3 regions of the Paenibacillus sp. 10L310 genome follow, and region 2 is predicted to be linked to each of the others. Evidence: predicted binding sites of a transcription regulator. Region 2 holds the regulator's gene; each other region holds the start of a gene.
What was found. Region 2 encodes Rex, which represses fermentation and respiration genes when NADH is low (regulators of the CRP and FNR family bind a similar motif). Its sites were predicted from a motif close to TTGTGAAATATTTCACAA; they were not measured.
Positions count from the first base shown of each region.

Region 1 (4,296 bases), on a different contig from region 2:
GTGCGCCAAGCTGTGGTTAATGCCCAGGAATGCGTTGGCAAATGCCATACCAGCAATCGTTGAAGCATTATGCATTTTCTCACGTGCCAGTTTATCGCCTTGCAGCGCAGATTGCTCCAGGTATTGGAACACCAGTTGAATGGCTTTGATCGCAAGTCCATCCGTGTAATCATTTGCCATAACAGATACATAAGCTTCAATCGCATGCGTCAGTACGTCCATACCTGTATCGGCAACGGCTGTTCTCGGCAGGGAGTATACAAACTCCGGATCGACAATCGCTACGTCTGGTGTCAGCTCATAGTCGGCCAATGGATATTTGGTGTTACCTTGATTTTTATCTGTGATAACCGCGAACGATGTCACTTCAGAACCTGTACCCGATGTGGTTGGGATCGCTACAAATTTCGCTTTTACGCCGAGACGTGGATATTTGTAGATCCGTTTGCGGATATCCATGAATTTTTGTTTCAGATCGTTGAAGTCCGTGTCCGGATATTCATAGAACAACCACATGGCTTTGGCAGCATCCATCGGTGATCCACCGCCGAGTGCGATAATGCAGTCTGGTTGGAAGCGGCGCATCATTTCGGTTCCGCGATCTACCGTTGTTGTGGATGGATCTGGCTCAACATCGGAGAACACTTCGATCGCTACTGGCATTTGGCGTTGACGCAGATAGTGTTCTACCTTTTCAACATATCCAAGCTTCACCATCATGGCATCCGTAATAATGGCCACACGTGTGATGTCAGGCATTTTGGCAAGATACTGTGTTGCTCCTTTTTCGAAGTAGACTTTGTTCGGCACTTTGAACCATTGCATATTCACGGTACGGCGAGCCACCCTTTTCACATTGATTAAGTTCACAGCGGTTACGTTGGAAGAAGTCGAGTTACGTCCGTATGATCCGCATCCCAGTGTCAATGACGGCATGTTTGTGTTGTAGATATCTCCGATGGCACCGTGTGTGGATGGTGAGTTCACAATAATCCGTCCAGTTTGCAGACGATCTGCGAATTTGCCAATCACTTCTTCATTTGTTGAATGGATAACCGAGGAGTGACCCATGCCGCCAAAAGCAACCACTTCTGCTGCACGTTCAATGCCCTCTGCTGCCGTTTTAACTTTGTAACAAGCCAGTACCGGGCTTAATTTCTCAGCCGACAATGGGAATTTAGTACCTACCCCTTCAATCTCGGCCACAAGAATTTTGGTGCCTGCTGGAACTTCAATACCGCACAATTTCGCAATGCTCACCGCAGATTGACCAACAATCGCCGGATTCACCGCACATTTCTCGGCATTAATCGCACCTGCTGTCAATTTTGCTGCTTCATCTTTGTTAACAAAGTAACAGCCATTTGCGATCATTTTTTTCTTCACTTGATCAAAGATCGGTTCTTCAATGATGACCGCTTGTTCAGAAGCACAGATCATGCCGTTATCGAAAGACTTGGACAGGATCAAATCCGTTACTGCCTGATTGATATCCGCGCTTTTCTCGATAAAGCAAGGTACGTTACCCGGTCCTACGCCCAGTGCAGGTTTACCACAGCTGTACGCTGCACGTACCATGCCTGATCCGCCTGTTGCCAGAATGAGAGCCACATCATTGTGATTCATCAGTTCGTTTGTACGATCCATGGAAGGATCATCAATCCACTGGATACAATCTGCTGGTGCACCATGTTTCACAGCCGCTTCCAGCAGGATTTTGGCAGCTTCCCGGCTACAATTCTGTGCAGATGGGTGAAAACCAAAGATGATCGGGTTACGCGTCTTGATGGAAATCAATGCTTTAAACATCGTCGTTGATGTTGGGTTGGTAACTGGTGTAATACCCATGATGATGCCGACCGGCTCCGCAATTTTCTGGAAGCTTTCATACTCGTTATCTTCAATCACACCTACGGTTTTATCGTACTTGATGCTGTGGTACACATATTCTGTTGCAAATATATTTTTGGTGATTTTATCCTCATACACTCCGCGGCCTGTTTCTTCTACGGCCATCTTGGCGAGCATCATGTGTTTATCCAGACCCGCAAGTGCCATCGCTTGCACAATCCGGTCAATCTGCTTCTGGTCCATCTTCATGAATGCGGCGTGTGCTTTATTCGCTTTGTCGATTAACGTTTGAATATACTGACCTGCTGTCGGTTCTTTTGCTGGGGCGACTTCGTTCTTTACAGCCATCTCCCTCATCCTCCTAAAGGTTCGTATTAGTTTGTCTCTCTCGTTTACATTCACATCGTAACATGACAATAAACTTAATTATGTGATTTTTTTCACAAAGTATAACAAATTTAATTTAAGTTTTGTAGTGTCCTTCATACGACCATTTTCACTTCCTATTTAAAATATAGAGCTGTAAAATTCATCCTCTCCATTAAAAGTGAATTTTATCACAATGTTTGAAATTTCGTCATTTTTGCCCCCTTTCCTTCCCCCTCAAACGGTAAGATTAGGTATATACTGAACTTAAAAATTGAACCACCGCAATTTGTACCGTCCTTCCTCCCGGCCGAGATGACCCTGATCAGGACGGCAACGGTTTGCGGCGAACCTCGGAGGCTACTGCTTACTACAGAAGGTCGTCCGATGGACATAAAGGGGAGATAGACTTATGAGAGAACTAACAACTGTACTGGAAAAGCGCGGTAATACTAACTGTTTCTCGGAAGCAAATTTCAACCATCTGCTGGTTACCATGAAAGATAGAACCTATCCGGAAGGTACACATCTGTACTGGGAAGGCGACATCTCTGACAAACTTTATTATATGAAACGGGGCCGTGCCCAGATCACCAAATCCACGGATGAAGGCAAGGAACTGATCATGTACATGTATCAATCCGGTGATATGATTGGGCAGGCTGATCCCTTCTTTGGCTCTAAACACAGCTTCTCAGCGGAAGTATTGGAGGACAGTGAGATCGGTGTACTGGAACATAAAGACCTGGAAATGTTAATCTGCCAGCATTGTGACTTCGCGATCGATTTTATGAAATGGATGGGCATCCACCACCGGTTGACACAGACCAAATTCCGGGATCTCATGTTATATGGCAAACCGGGTGCACTTTGCTCCACCCTCATTCGGTTGTCGAATTCGTATGGTGAGCCTCATGGAGAGCATGTCATTATTCACAAAAAAATTACCCACACGGACCTGTCCAATATGATTGGAGCCACTCGTGAAAGTGTAAACCGCATGTTAAGCGACCTGCGTAAGAAAGATGGGATTGAATATGACAATGGCATGATTGTCATCAAAGATCTGAAGATGCTGCAAGGCATCTGTCACTGTGAACTTTGCCCGAACGAGATCTGTCGTATTTAATATTTGACTATGCTGATCGGACCTTGTTTATATATTTAATGAAAAAAAGCCCAGTTCTCTAAAAAGAGATTGGGCTTCTTGGTATACTTAGGATGCATTGGTTAATTCAAGCTTTACCGCATCACGTGGATTCAATTTCATGTCCAGACCATTTTCCATTAATTCTTTGTCATTCACCATAATGACCCACCGCTCATTCATACGAGGCGTGACATTCTCGACCGAAACGACAAATTTGTTATTCTCCGACATTCTTACAATGCCGCTGGACTTCAACACATCACGAACTGTGCACTCTTGAACGTAGACGCCGGCATATTGACGATTAAGGGTTGGCATAATGTTTCCACCGCTAACCTTGAGTAACGTTGTCTGATATGCAACGCCATCCCCCCCACTGTCAGCGGCTTTCACGTAAATGATCACTTCATCTTTGGCATGAAGCTCCATGTCCCAATCTTCCTGTTCAATATCCTTGCCGTTTAATTTGACAGCCCAGCTAAGCGAAGAATCCAGAGAAACTTCACCGACGGATTGAATCCGCTTGCCATCTGCCGTAAAATCAACCAGTCCGCTATTGAGTAATGCTTTTTTGAGTGTCAAACCCTCACTAAAATCTCGCTTAATGGACTTTGTTGCATCAGGCAAAAACGTACTGCCATCTACAGCCACTGTGATTGTATTCGCTGTTTCTGTCTCTTTGACAATTGGCTGCTCAGAAGGCTGTGTCTCACTACAACCAGCCAAGATCGCCAGTAGGAGCAAACATACACCTATGTAACCGGGGATTTTCTTCATCATGTAGGTAACACCACCCTGCGTAAAATCATTCACCCTGTTGTCCATAACCTCTATTATGGCACAACCTTCGGCAAAAAAAAGTGTCAAAGCCGTTACTTTTATAGGCTACCGCCTGCAAATAAGGCTTGTACAAGAAAGAGAGCCTGCAC
Region 1 covers NZ_JBFTKC010000010.1:175,998-180,293, reverse strand. The annotation lists gene adhE (bifunctional acetaldehyde-CoA/alcohol dehydrogenase) at 1-2,199, opposite strand, end outside; gene AC1DE7_RS20840 (Crp/Fnr family transcriptional regulator) at 2,630-3,346, shown strand; gene AC1DE7_RS20835 (hypothetical protein) at 3,434-4,147, opposite strand.
Region 1: a site for Rex is predicted at 2,280-2,297, ahead of adhE (bifunctional acetaldehyde-CoA/alcohol dehydrogenase). Genes of this name have one in related genera too.

Region 2 (4,296 bases):
TGAATTCGCCACACCGAAAGAGGATTATTTCACAGCTGCTCAGATGATCGTCTGGCTTACGCAGACCGAAACCGGAGATGATGAGGAACTTAACCTTAGCGGACGCGGAGGGGACTTCTGGGAGACCGTACAGAGTGAATCCGAATCATGTCTGGGAAGATCCTGTCCATGGTTCCGTAAATGCTTCTACCATCGTGCCAAACATGAAGCAGGGTTGTCTGATATCGTAATCACCAATCACTCCAAATTATTTACGGATGTGAAAGCCGCGCATCAGCTGCTGCCAGCCTATGAGAGTCTTGTGATCGATGAGGCACATCATCTGGAGGATGTCGCTGGTAAACATCTTGGAATGCATATGAAATATTTCACCTTGGTTCATACACTGACCCGCCTATTTAAAGACAGTCGTAATGGTCAGCTACCTATGCTTCGTTCGCAGTTATCCGGGCATGAAAATTCGGTGCAATGGGGCTCCATGGTGGATCAGATGTTCCCGCTCGCTCTTGAAGTTAAGGAGCTGTGGGATCGTATGAGCGATGCCTTGTTTGGTCTCTTGCCTGAACGAAGTGATGCTTCACCGGGAGAGACGGGGCAATTTTCACTGCGTCTGAAAGCATCTCAGAAACCTGCAAAATGGCAGGAGTTGCAGGATCTGGAGAACCAGATCTATGTGACTCTGGGCGATTTGGTTCGCAAAGGGGACAAATTGCTGCTTGAAGTGAAAGAGGATCAGGATGATTATCAATCGGATAGTCTGATCACGGACATTACAGGACTGCTGAAAGATCTGACCACATTGAAGGAGAATCTACGTTTCTTCATGCGTATGGATGACGCCAAAACGGTGTACTGGATGGAAGCCAGCGGCCAATTCCGCAGCAAATCTCTCCAGCTGTATGCCGTACCTGTAGATGTGAGTGCACAACTTAAGGATTTATTTTTTGATAAAAAGAAAAGTGTTGTGCTTACATCGGCTACGCTTTCGGTAGATAAGTCATTCCAGTTCATGATTGAACAGCTTGGCTTGCAGGAAGCCGCCGAGAACAATCGGCTATTAACGTCGATGTTGCCATCACCTTTCAACTATCGCGATCAGGCACTTCTGGTGATTCCGCGTGATTTCCCAAGTGTGAAGGGAAGTGTGGGTGATGCGCACTTTGTTAATATGCTGGTGCAATCACTCGCAGAGACGGCAATTGCTACGCGTGGACGCATGATGGTTCTGTTTACTTCATACAAGATGTTGCGACAGGTCTATGATCCGCTGAAGGAGGCACTGTCTGGCAACGACATCTCGTTGCTTGGGCAAGGCGTTGACAGTGGAAGTCGTTCCAAATTGACTCGCAGGTTTCAAGATGCCAAAGCAACGGTACTTCTGGGCACAAGTAGCTTCTGGGAGGGTGTAGATATCCCGGGAGAGGCGTTAACTTGTCTCGCTATTGTGCGACTGCCTTTCCAGCCACCGAATCATCCGTTGGTGGAAGCCAAGAGTGAGTTGCTCCAGGAACAGAAGAAAAATCCGTTCATGAAACTGTCCGTGCCACAAGCGGTCATTCGTTTCAAGCAGGGATTTGGCCGATTGGTACGTACAGCAAAGGACAGAGGAATTGTCATTGTTTATGATACACGGGTGATTGAAGCGTATTATGGTAAATTCTTTTTGTATTCATTACCTGGTCCCAAAATGGAGCATATGCTCACGGAGCAAATGGTTCCACGAATTACTGAGTGGTTGGAAAAACCTGCTAATGAACAAAAATAATGGTTGTTTTGTTCGTTATATCATTGCATGACACTATCGTTTGGCGTTAAACTTTATTAGATATTTCCGTATCCGATTAAAGCAGTTGCACGTAAGAACTTATAACCTAAATTACAAGGAGCATTCTGTATAAAATGTCACGTTTATCTTTGAGTTTTATACAGAATGCTCATCTTTTCATCTATTATTTTATCGCGGCCTTGGTAAGGGGGAGCAAGAATGAAATCGGATAAAATTTCAGAAGCGGTGGTACGACGTCTGCCTGTTTACTTGCGTTATTTGAACGAGTTGCATCAGCGTGAGGTGGCTACTGTTTCTTCTCAAGAGCTTGGACAGAGGCTGGATCTGAATCCGGCCCAAATTCGTAAAGACCTGGCTTACTTCGGTGATTTTGGTCGTAAAGGGATCGGGTATGATGTATCCTATTTGATCGAGAAAATTCGTCACATTCTCAAAATCGATCAGCAAATTAATGTAGCTCTGGTAGGAGCGGGTAACCTCGGTCAAGCCTTGTCCAACTACAACGCATATCTGAAAGACAACATGAAGATTGTTGCTGTATTTGATGCATATGGACCGAAGATAGGTAGTCAAATCAACAGTTTGACGGTAAAACCAATGGATGAATTGACGGAAGCGGTTAAAATGGAAAACATTCGCATCGGAATTATCACGGTTCCGGATACGGAAGCCCAAAATGTAGCCGATCAGCTTATTGAATCAGGAATTGAAGCGATCCTTAATTTTGCACCAACCATTCTAAAAACACCGCCGCATATCCGCATTCACCATGCTGACTTTACAACGGATCTGCTTAGTTTGGCCTATTACTTGGAGACTGGAAAGGACGACGAGGAAGATGACAACAAATAGATGGGTAATTCACAACGGCAAATTTGCCGTTAATGAAGGCGGCACAACATGGAACGTGGTCCACGGATACATGGTTGTTGAGAATGACAAGATTGTGCATATTGGTGAGACATTGCCGGATGAAGACAAAAATTGTACCAAAGTGGATGGAAAAGGACTGTTCTTCCTGCCGGGTCTGATCAATACGCATGGTCATGCAGCGATGTCGTTGCTCAGAGGGCACGGAGACGATCTTGCATTGCAAGTATGGTTGCAGGAAAAAATGTGGCCGATGGAAGCGAAAATGACTTCAGAAGACGTATATTGGGGAACTTCGCTATCGGTGCTTGAAATGTTGAAAGGCGGAACTACAGCTTTCCTGGACATGTACGATCACATGGATCAAGTTGCCAAAGTTGTGGAGCAATCCGGCGTTAGAGCAGCACTGGCACGTGGTGTAATCGGGCTGTGCTCGGAAGAAGAACAATTGCGGAAGCTGGAGGAGTCGGCTGCGTTTGCGCGTGAGTGGAATGGACAGGCAGATGGTCGCATTACAACCGTAATCTCGCCACATGCACCATATACATGCCCTCCTGACTACATAGAGAAGCTTGTGCAGGTCGCGAACGACCTAAACCTTCCCCTTCATACACATATGTCGGAAACGCTTCGTGAAGTCGAGCAGAACGTGGCTGATTATGGACTGCGTCCTGTGGCACATCTGGAGAAACTGGGCTTTTTCTCTCGTCCATCCCTGGTTGCACATGCGGTGCATCTGAATGACGAAGAGATTGAGATTCTGGCCCGTCATGATGTGGCTGTATCCCATAACCCGGGAAGTAACCTGAAACTCGCTTCAGGTGTTGCGCGGGTACCTGCGTTGCTGAAAGCAGGAGTTACCGTGTCACTCGGAACAGACGGACCGGCAAGCAACAACAACCTGGATATGTTCGAGGAAATGAGACTGGCTGCATTGATTCACAAAGGTGTATCTGGTGACCCGACGGCAGTGCCAGCAGGCGAAGCGTTATTACTCGGAACGTCATACGGTGCCAAATCCATCTTCTTGAACAATACCGGAGCACTCCAGGTCGGCATGAAGGCTGACTTTATCGCCTTGGACATTGAACAGGCACATTTCTATCCACATACAGACCTGATCTCACATACAATCTATTCGGCTTCTGCCAAGGATGTTGAGCACGTATGGGTGGATGGGAAACAAGTGGTGAAACATGGCGAATGTCTGACACTGGATGAAGAACGCATTTTGCGTGAGTCTCAATTGGCATTTGATGGTCTGCTTGCTCGTTAATTGCAGGACAGCATCATAGGGAAAGGAAGTTCGGCTTTTGAAGAAAAAAAAGAAGTGGATATGGATTTCGCTGCTTGCACTGGTTCTGATTCTGTTTGGACTTCAGCGTTATTACGTCCATGTCACGCAGGACCAACGCAAGGAAGAAGCGCTCGCCATACAAGCAGCACAGGAGCAACTGGGCATTACATCCTATGATGAATTGCGCAAGTACATCTGGGGAGACAAAGAAGGCTCTGACAACATCTACTGGACCCTGATCGGCAAAAACAAGGATAACCAGGATGTTATGGTCTGGGTTAAATTCGATGCAAACAATCAACCGGTTAAGGGTGCAAACGCTGTACACAGTGAGTTGTTGCAG
Region 2 covers NZ_JBFTKC010000003.1:527,014-531,309, reverse strand. The annotation lists gene dinG (ATP-dependent DNA helicase DinG) at 1-1,765, shown strand, start outside; gene AC1DE7_RS11380 (redox-sensing transcriptional repressor Rex) at 1,985-2,638, shown strand; gene AC1DE7_RS11375 (amidohydrolase) at 2,625-3,932, shown strand; gene AC1DE7_RS11370 (DUF5590 domain-containing protein) at 3,970-4,296, shown strand, end outside.

Region 3 (4,296 bases), on a different contig from region 2:
TTTACGGGCTTTCTCCGCCAAAACGACCTGATGCATATTGGTACTGACGATATTGCCACCCCACACCAGGATGAGATCCGCATGCTCCGTATCTTCCGGCACCGTTCCCCGATTGGCACCCATCGTATATTTCCAGCCCGTATTTCCAGCAGAGTTACAGATCGTCTGCTCCAGTACACTCGCACCAAGCGCATTGAAGAAACGTCGGTCCATGCCGTCTACGCCGAGAATGCCCATGTTACCGTAAAAGCTGTAGGGCAGGATGCTCTCCGGGCCGTAGGTTTCGGACAATGCAGTGAATTTGGTCGTAATCTCGCGAATCGCTTCATCCCAACTAATTCGTTCGAACTTGCCTTCACCTTTGGCTCCTACACGTTTCATCGGATATTGTAGACGCTCGGGGTGATACACCCGCTCAGTCATATTCCTGACTTTATTACAGATGGCACCCTTGGTTATGGGATGATCCGGATTGCCTGCCACCTTCACAATTTTGCCGTTCTCTTTATGTAATAACAGACCACAAGTGTCCGGACAGTCGAGCGGGCACACCGCCGCAAATATACCATTCTCCTGATCGATCATCGTAAGGCTCCCCTCTATAAAAGCTATCCCTATATCATATCTTCTTCGAGGTTATCGCGTAAAGAGAACAGTATGTTTTTGCTTCATATTCGCCGCTATAGCGGCTTTAAATTATTTTCAAAAAAATGTTTTTGAGTTTGATTCAACTTCAGAATTCAGGGGTAAATTAAAAATAAGGCATTAGGCTAGTGTTTCCCCACTTCCTCCTCATGCCATATCATGGACCACTCCCGAAATTCGCCATGAACAGGTTTCGTTCCCCCGAACCTTGTCATGGCGAATTTATTTTGCGTTAAACTCCAACAAGAACCCCATACAAAAAAACGATCCCACCCTGCTCCATCACAGCATATTCGCCATGAACCGAGCGAGATCAGAATCGTCTTCACTTCTAATATACGTGTATCCATACCTCGCTGTGCCCTCTATGCTTGTTTGCTCAACATTACTCTAGCCTCCGTCTCCATAGGTTCGATCGACGTCGCCATCTCTGGTTTCACTTTTGGCTCGGCTTGGCGCAGGTACACTACCCAATAGGCTGCAGCTACAAACAGAGCACCACCAGTCAGATTCCCGAGCCATACCGGAATGAAATTCATCACATATTGACCCCACGAATAATGTCCTTCAAAGATTGCCGCCGGGATGAGGAACATATTGGCCACAACGTGCTGGAATCCAATCGCCACAAATGCCATCGTTGGAAACCAAATGCCCAGTACTTTGCCACTCATCGTATCGGATGCATAAGATAGCCACACGGCCAGTGCCACCAGCCAGTTACAGCCGATGCCAGAGATGAAAGCTTGCAGGAAGCCGTCATGCAGCTTATGCCCAGCCATATCCACCACTTTCGCCAGATATACACCTTCTCCGGTCAGACCCAGCACATGTCCAAACGCGTACGCGACAAACAAAGCTCCAACAAAATTACCAATCGTCACTAAGGTTAGATTTTTCAACATACTACCCACAGATAATTTTCGTGCAATCGTTGCAAGTGGAACTGCCATCATGTTGCCCGTCAGCAGCTCGCCACCACCTATGAGTACCAAGATTAATCCAACCGGGAACACTGCTGCTCCAATCAGATTGACCAGACTCCCCCACTCTGCTGGTGCAGAAGCAATTACCCGAATATCCAATAGAAAACCCAGCGCAATAAAAGCCCCTGCCAGAAAACTAAGCACCAGTACAGAAGACACCGGATATTGAGCCTTCTTCTTGCCTGTTTGCGCCGTATATTGTGCAACCTCAAGAGGTGTTTTTGCTGCCATATCATTCATCCTCTCCTTCATTGTTCATCATTGGATAAAACCATCTGAAATTCATTAGTTATGCGTTGAATACCACATCCTAATTGTATCTCGGTCCTAAACATAACTTTGTGCAAATTATCACAATGTTACTTAAAAAGATACTTTAAGAGTGTCTTGGAATAGTTATGACAGCAAGAGTGTAGTAAGGCCTTTTGTAGCTAAAACAACAAAAAAGAAGACTGACGATATACTCGCCAGTCTTCTCTTTCCTTTATAATCGTCCGCCTTGTTTCGTAATCTTGGCAGTTATCGCACAGCTCTTATTTACGGACAAGCATGACTTATCTTTGTATGGCGTTTATCAAGATCGCTGTTCAACCATCTATTCTGCTTCCTTACACCATTGCTGGTGCTTTTACTTCTATTGGAGGCAGTGCTTGCAGACCAGCCGTGTTCAGGAAGTTCCATGGTTTGTTGTAATGCGGCTGGAAGAAAAAGTCGATGAAGGCCAGCTCATCTACGGTCATGTTATTTTGGATGCAAACCGAGATCGTATTAATCGATTGAGTCAGATCAACCTGAGACATCACCTGTGCTCCAACGATCCGACGAGTAGCCTGCTCATATACTACTTTGAGCAACAGTTTCTCAGCCGTTGGCATGAACTCCGGACGGTAGCTGTCTTCCAGTACGACAGATTCAACAATCAAACCTTCGTCAGCAGCAGACGTTTCCGTCATCCCGGTACCCGCGATATTTTGCTCATAAATTTTGATACCCGATGTTCCTTGTGTACCCATATACGGTGTCGTAGGACGAACCAGGTTACGGGCTACGAGTGTACCCATCCGCACGGCGTTAGTCGCCAATGGAATGTACGCTGCTTTGCCTGTTGGGTTGTAATGAATAGCACAGCTGTCACCCGCAGCGAAGACGTCCTTTTGACTCGTTTGCATATATTTATCCACGATGATTGCGCCGTTTGGCAGCATATCCACTTGGCCTTTGAGCAGCTCTGTATTTGGACGGAAACCAATGCACAGAATAACCAGATCGGTTTCGAACTCTCCTTTGGACGTGATCACCTTAGTTACTTTGCCATCTTCACCAGTAAACTTCTGTACCGTTTGACCAAGAGCCAGCTTGATGCCGCGTCCAGTCAACGTATCTTCAATCGCATCCGTGAATTCAGGGTCCAAGTATTTGTTCAAAATACGGTCCACACTGTCGATCAGGGTAACTTCCTTGCCGTTCATCTGGAAAGCCTCAACCAGTTCTACGCCGATATATCCTGCACCTACAACGGTAACACGTTTGGCATCTTTGGCTTTTTCAATAATCGTGTTGGAATGATTGTAGTTTTTGCAAAGTAAAATGTTGTCCATCTCGATGCCTTCAAGCTTCGGAACGACAGGCCATGACCCCGTTGTCACGATCAGTTTGTCAAACGTATCTTCAAATTCTTCCCCGGTTTGCAGATTTTTAGCCTGAAGAGTATGGCCCTTGGCATCTACTGCTGTTACTTCATGAAGCATCTTGGTTTCAACACCAAGCTCTGCCAGTTGATTAGGCGAAGAATAGAACAAACCGTCAGGGTCTTTCACAACCCCACCTACGTAGAGCGCAATGCCACAAGATAGGAAGGAGATATTGTCATTGCGCTCATACACCGTGATGGTAGCATCCGGGTACAATTTGGCGGTATTTACGATGGCTGCGGTTCCTGCGTGTGTACATCCGATAACTGCGATTTTCATTAAAAGTTCCTCCTCGAAATATATAAATGAGTTTGAATATAAGGTTGTTATGGTTGTGAAACATTTCACTTCTTGTTCGAAACTGTATATGTGATTTATTTCACTTTATACACTCATTATAATGTGATATTTTTCACATTGCAATAGGTTGAGCAAAAAAAGTTTGTCGAAGGAGGTCATTTCCCTGTATTTAAGCCTTTCTTCCCTTCATTGTATTGATTTCATTGTCCCCGGATTTGGGCGGGTTTATGCTATGTAATGGCTTCCGTGATCCCTGTATGATCACAGTGTGGACGTATAAAGTTAGAGGTGTCTCCTGCATTCTTGTTTGACTTTTACAAAAAATAAATGGCTTTAATTTTCATTACAGGGTTGATTTCATGGGTCCAACTCCTACCTGTGAAGAGAATAAATCCGCGTATATAAAATAATCAAAGAAGCCTATCCTTGCTTATGCAAGGACAGGCTTCTCAAACGTTCATGTATTAACCGAGCAATTTCTCGATATCTGCAATCATTGTCTCCGGAGATTCTTTCGGTTCAACACGACCTACCACTTCACCTTCGCGGTTAACAAGGAACTTGGTGAAGTTCCATTGAATGTCGCTTGTTTCACCTACGCCAGGTTGTTGCTCCTTCAGGTATTGGAACAGGGGATGAGTGTCCTCACCATTCACATCTACCTTGGAAAACAC
Region 3 covers NZ_JBFTKC010000011.1:180,387-184,682, forward strand. The annotation lists gene AC1DE7_RS21830 (molybdopterin-containing oxidoreductase family protein) at 1-585, opposite strand, end outside; gene AC1DE7_RS21835 (hypothetical protein) at 771-995, opposite strand; gene AC1DE7_RS21840 (formate/nitrite transporter family protein) at 1,011-1,862, opposite strand; gene AC1DE7_RS21845 (FAD-dependent oxidoreductase) at 2,240-3,601, opposite strand; gene AC1DE7_RS21850 (glutathione peroxidase) at 4,087-4,296, opposite strand, start outside.
Region 3: a site for Rex is predicted at 1,971-1,988, ahead of AC1DE7_RS21840 (formate/nitrite transporter family protein). Genes of this name have one in related genera too.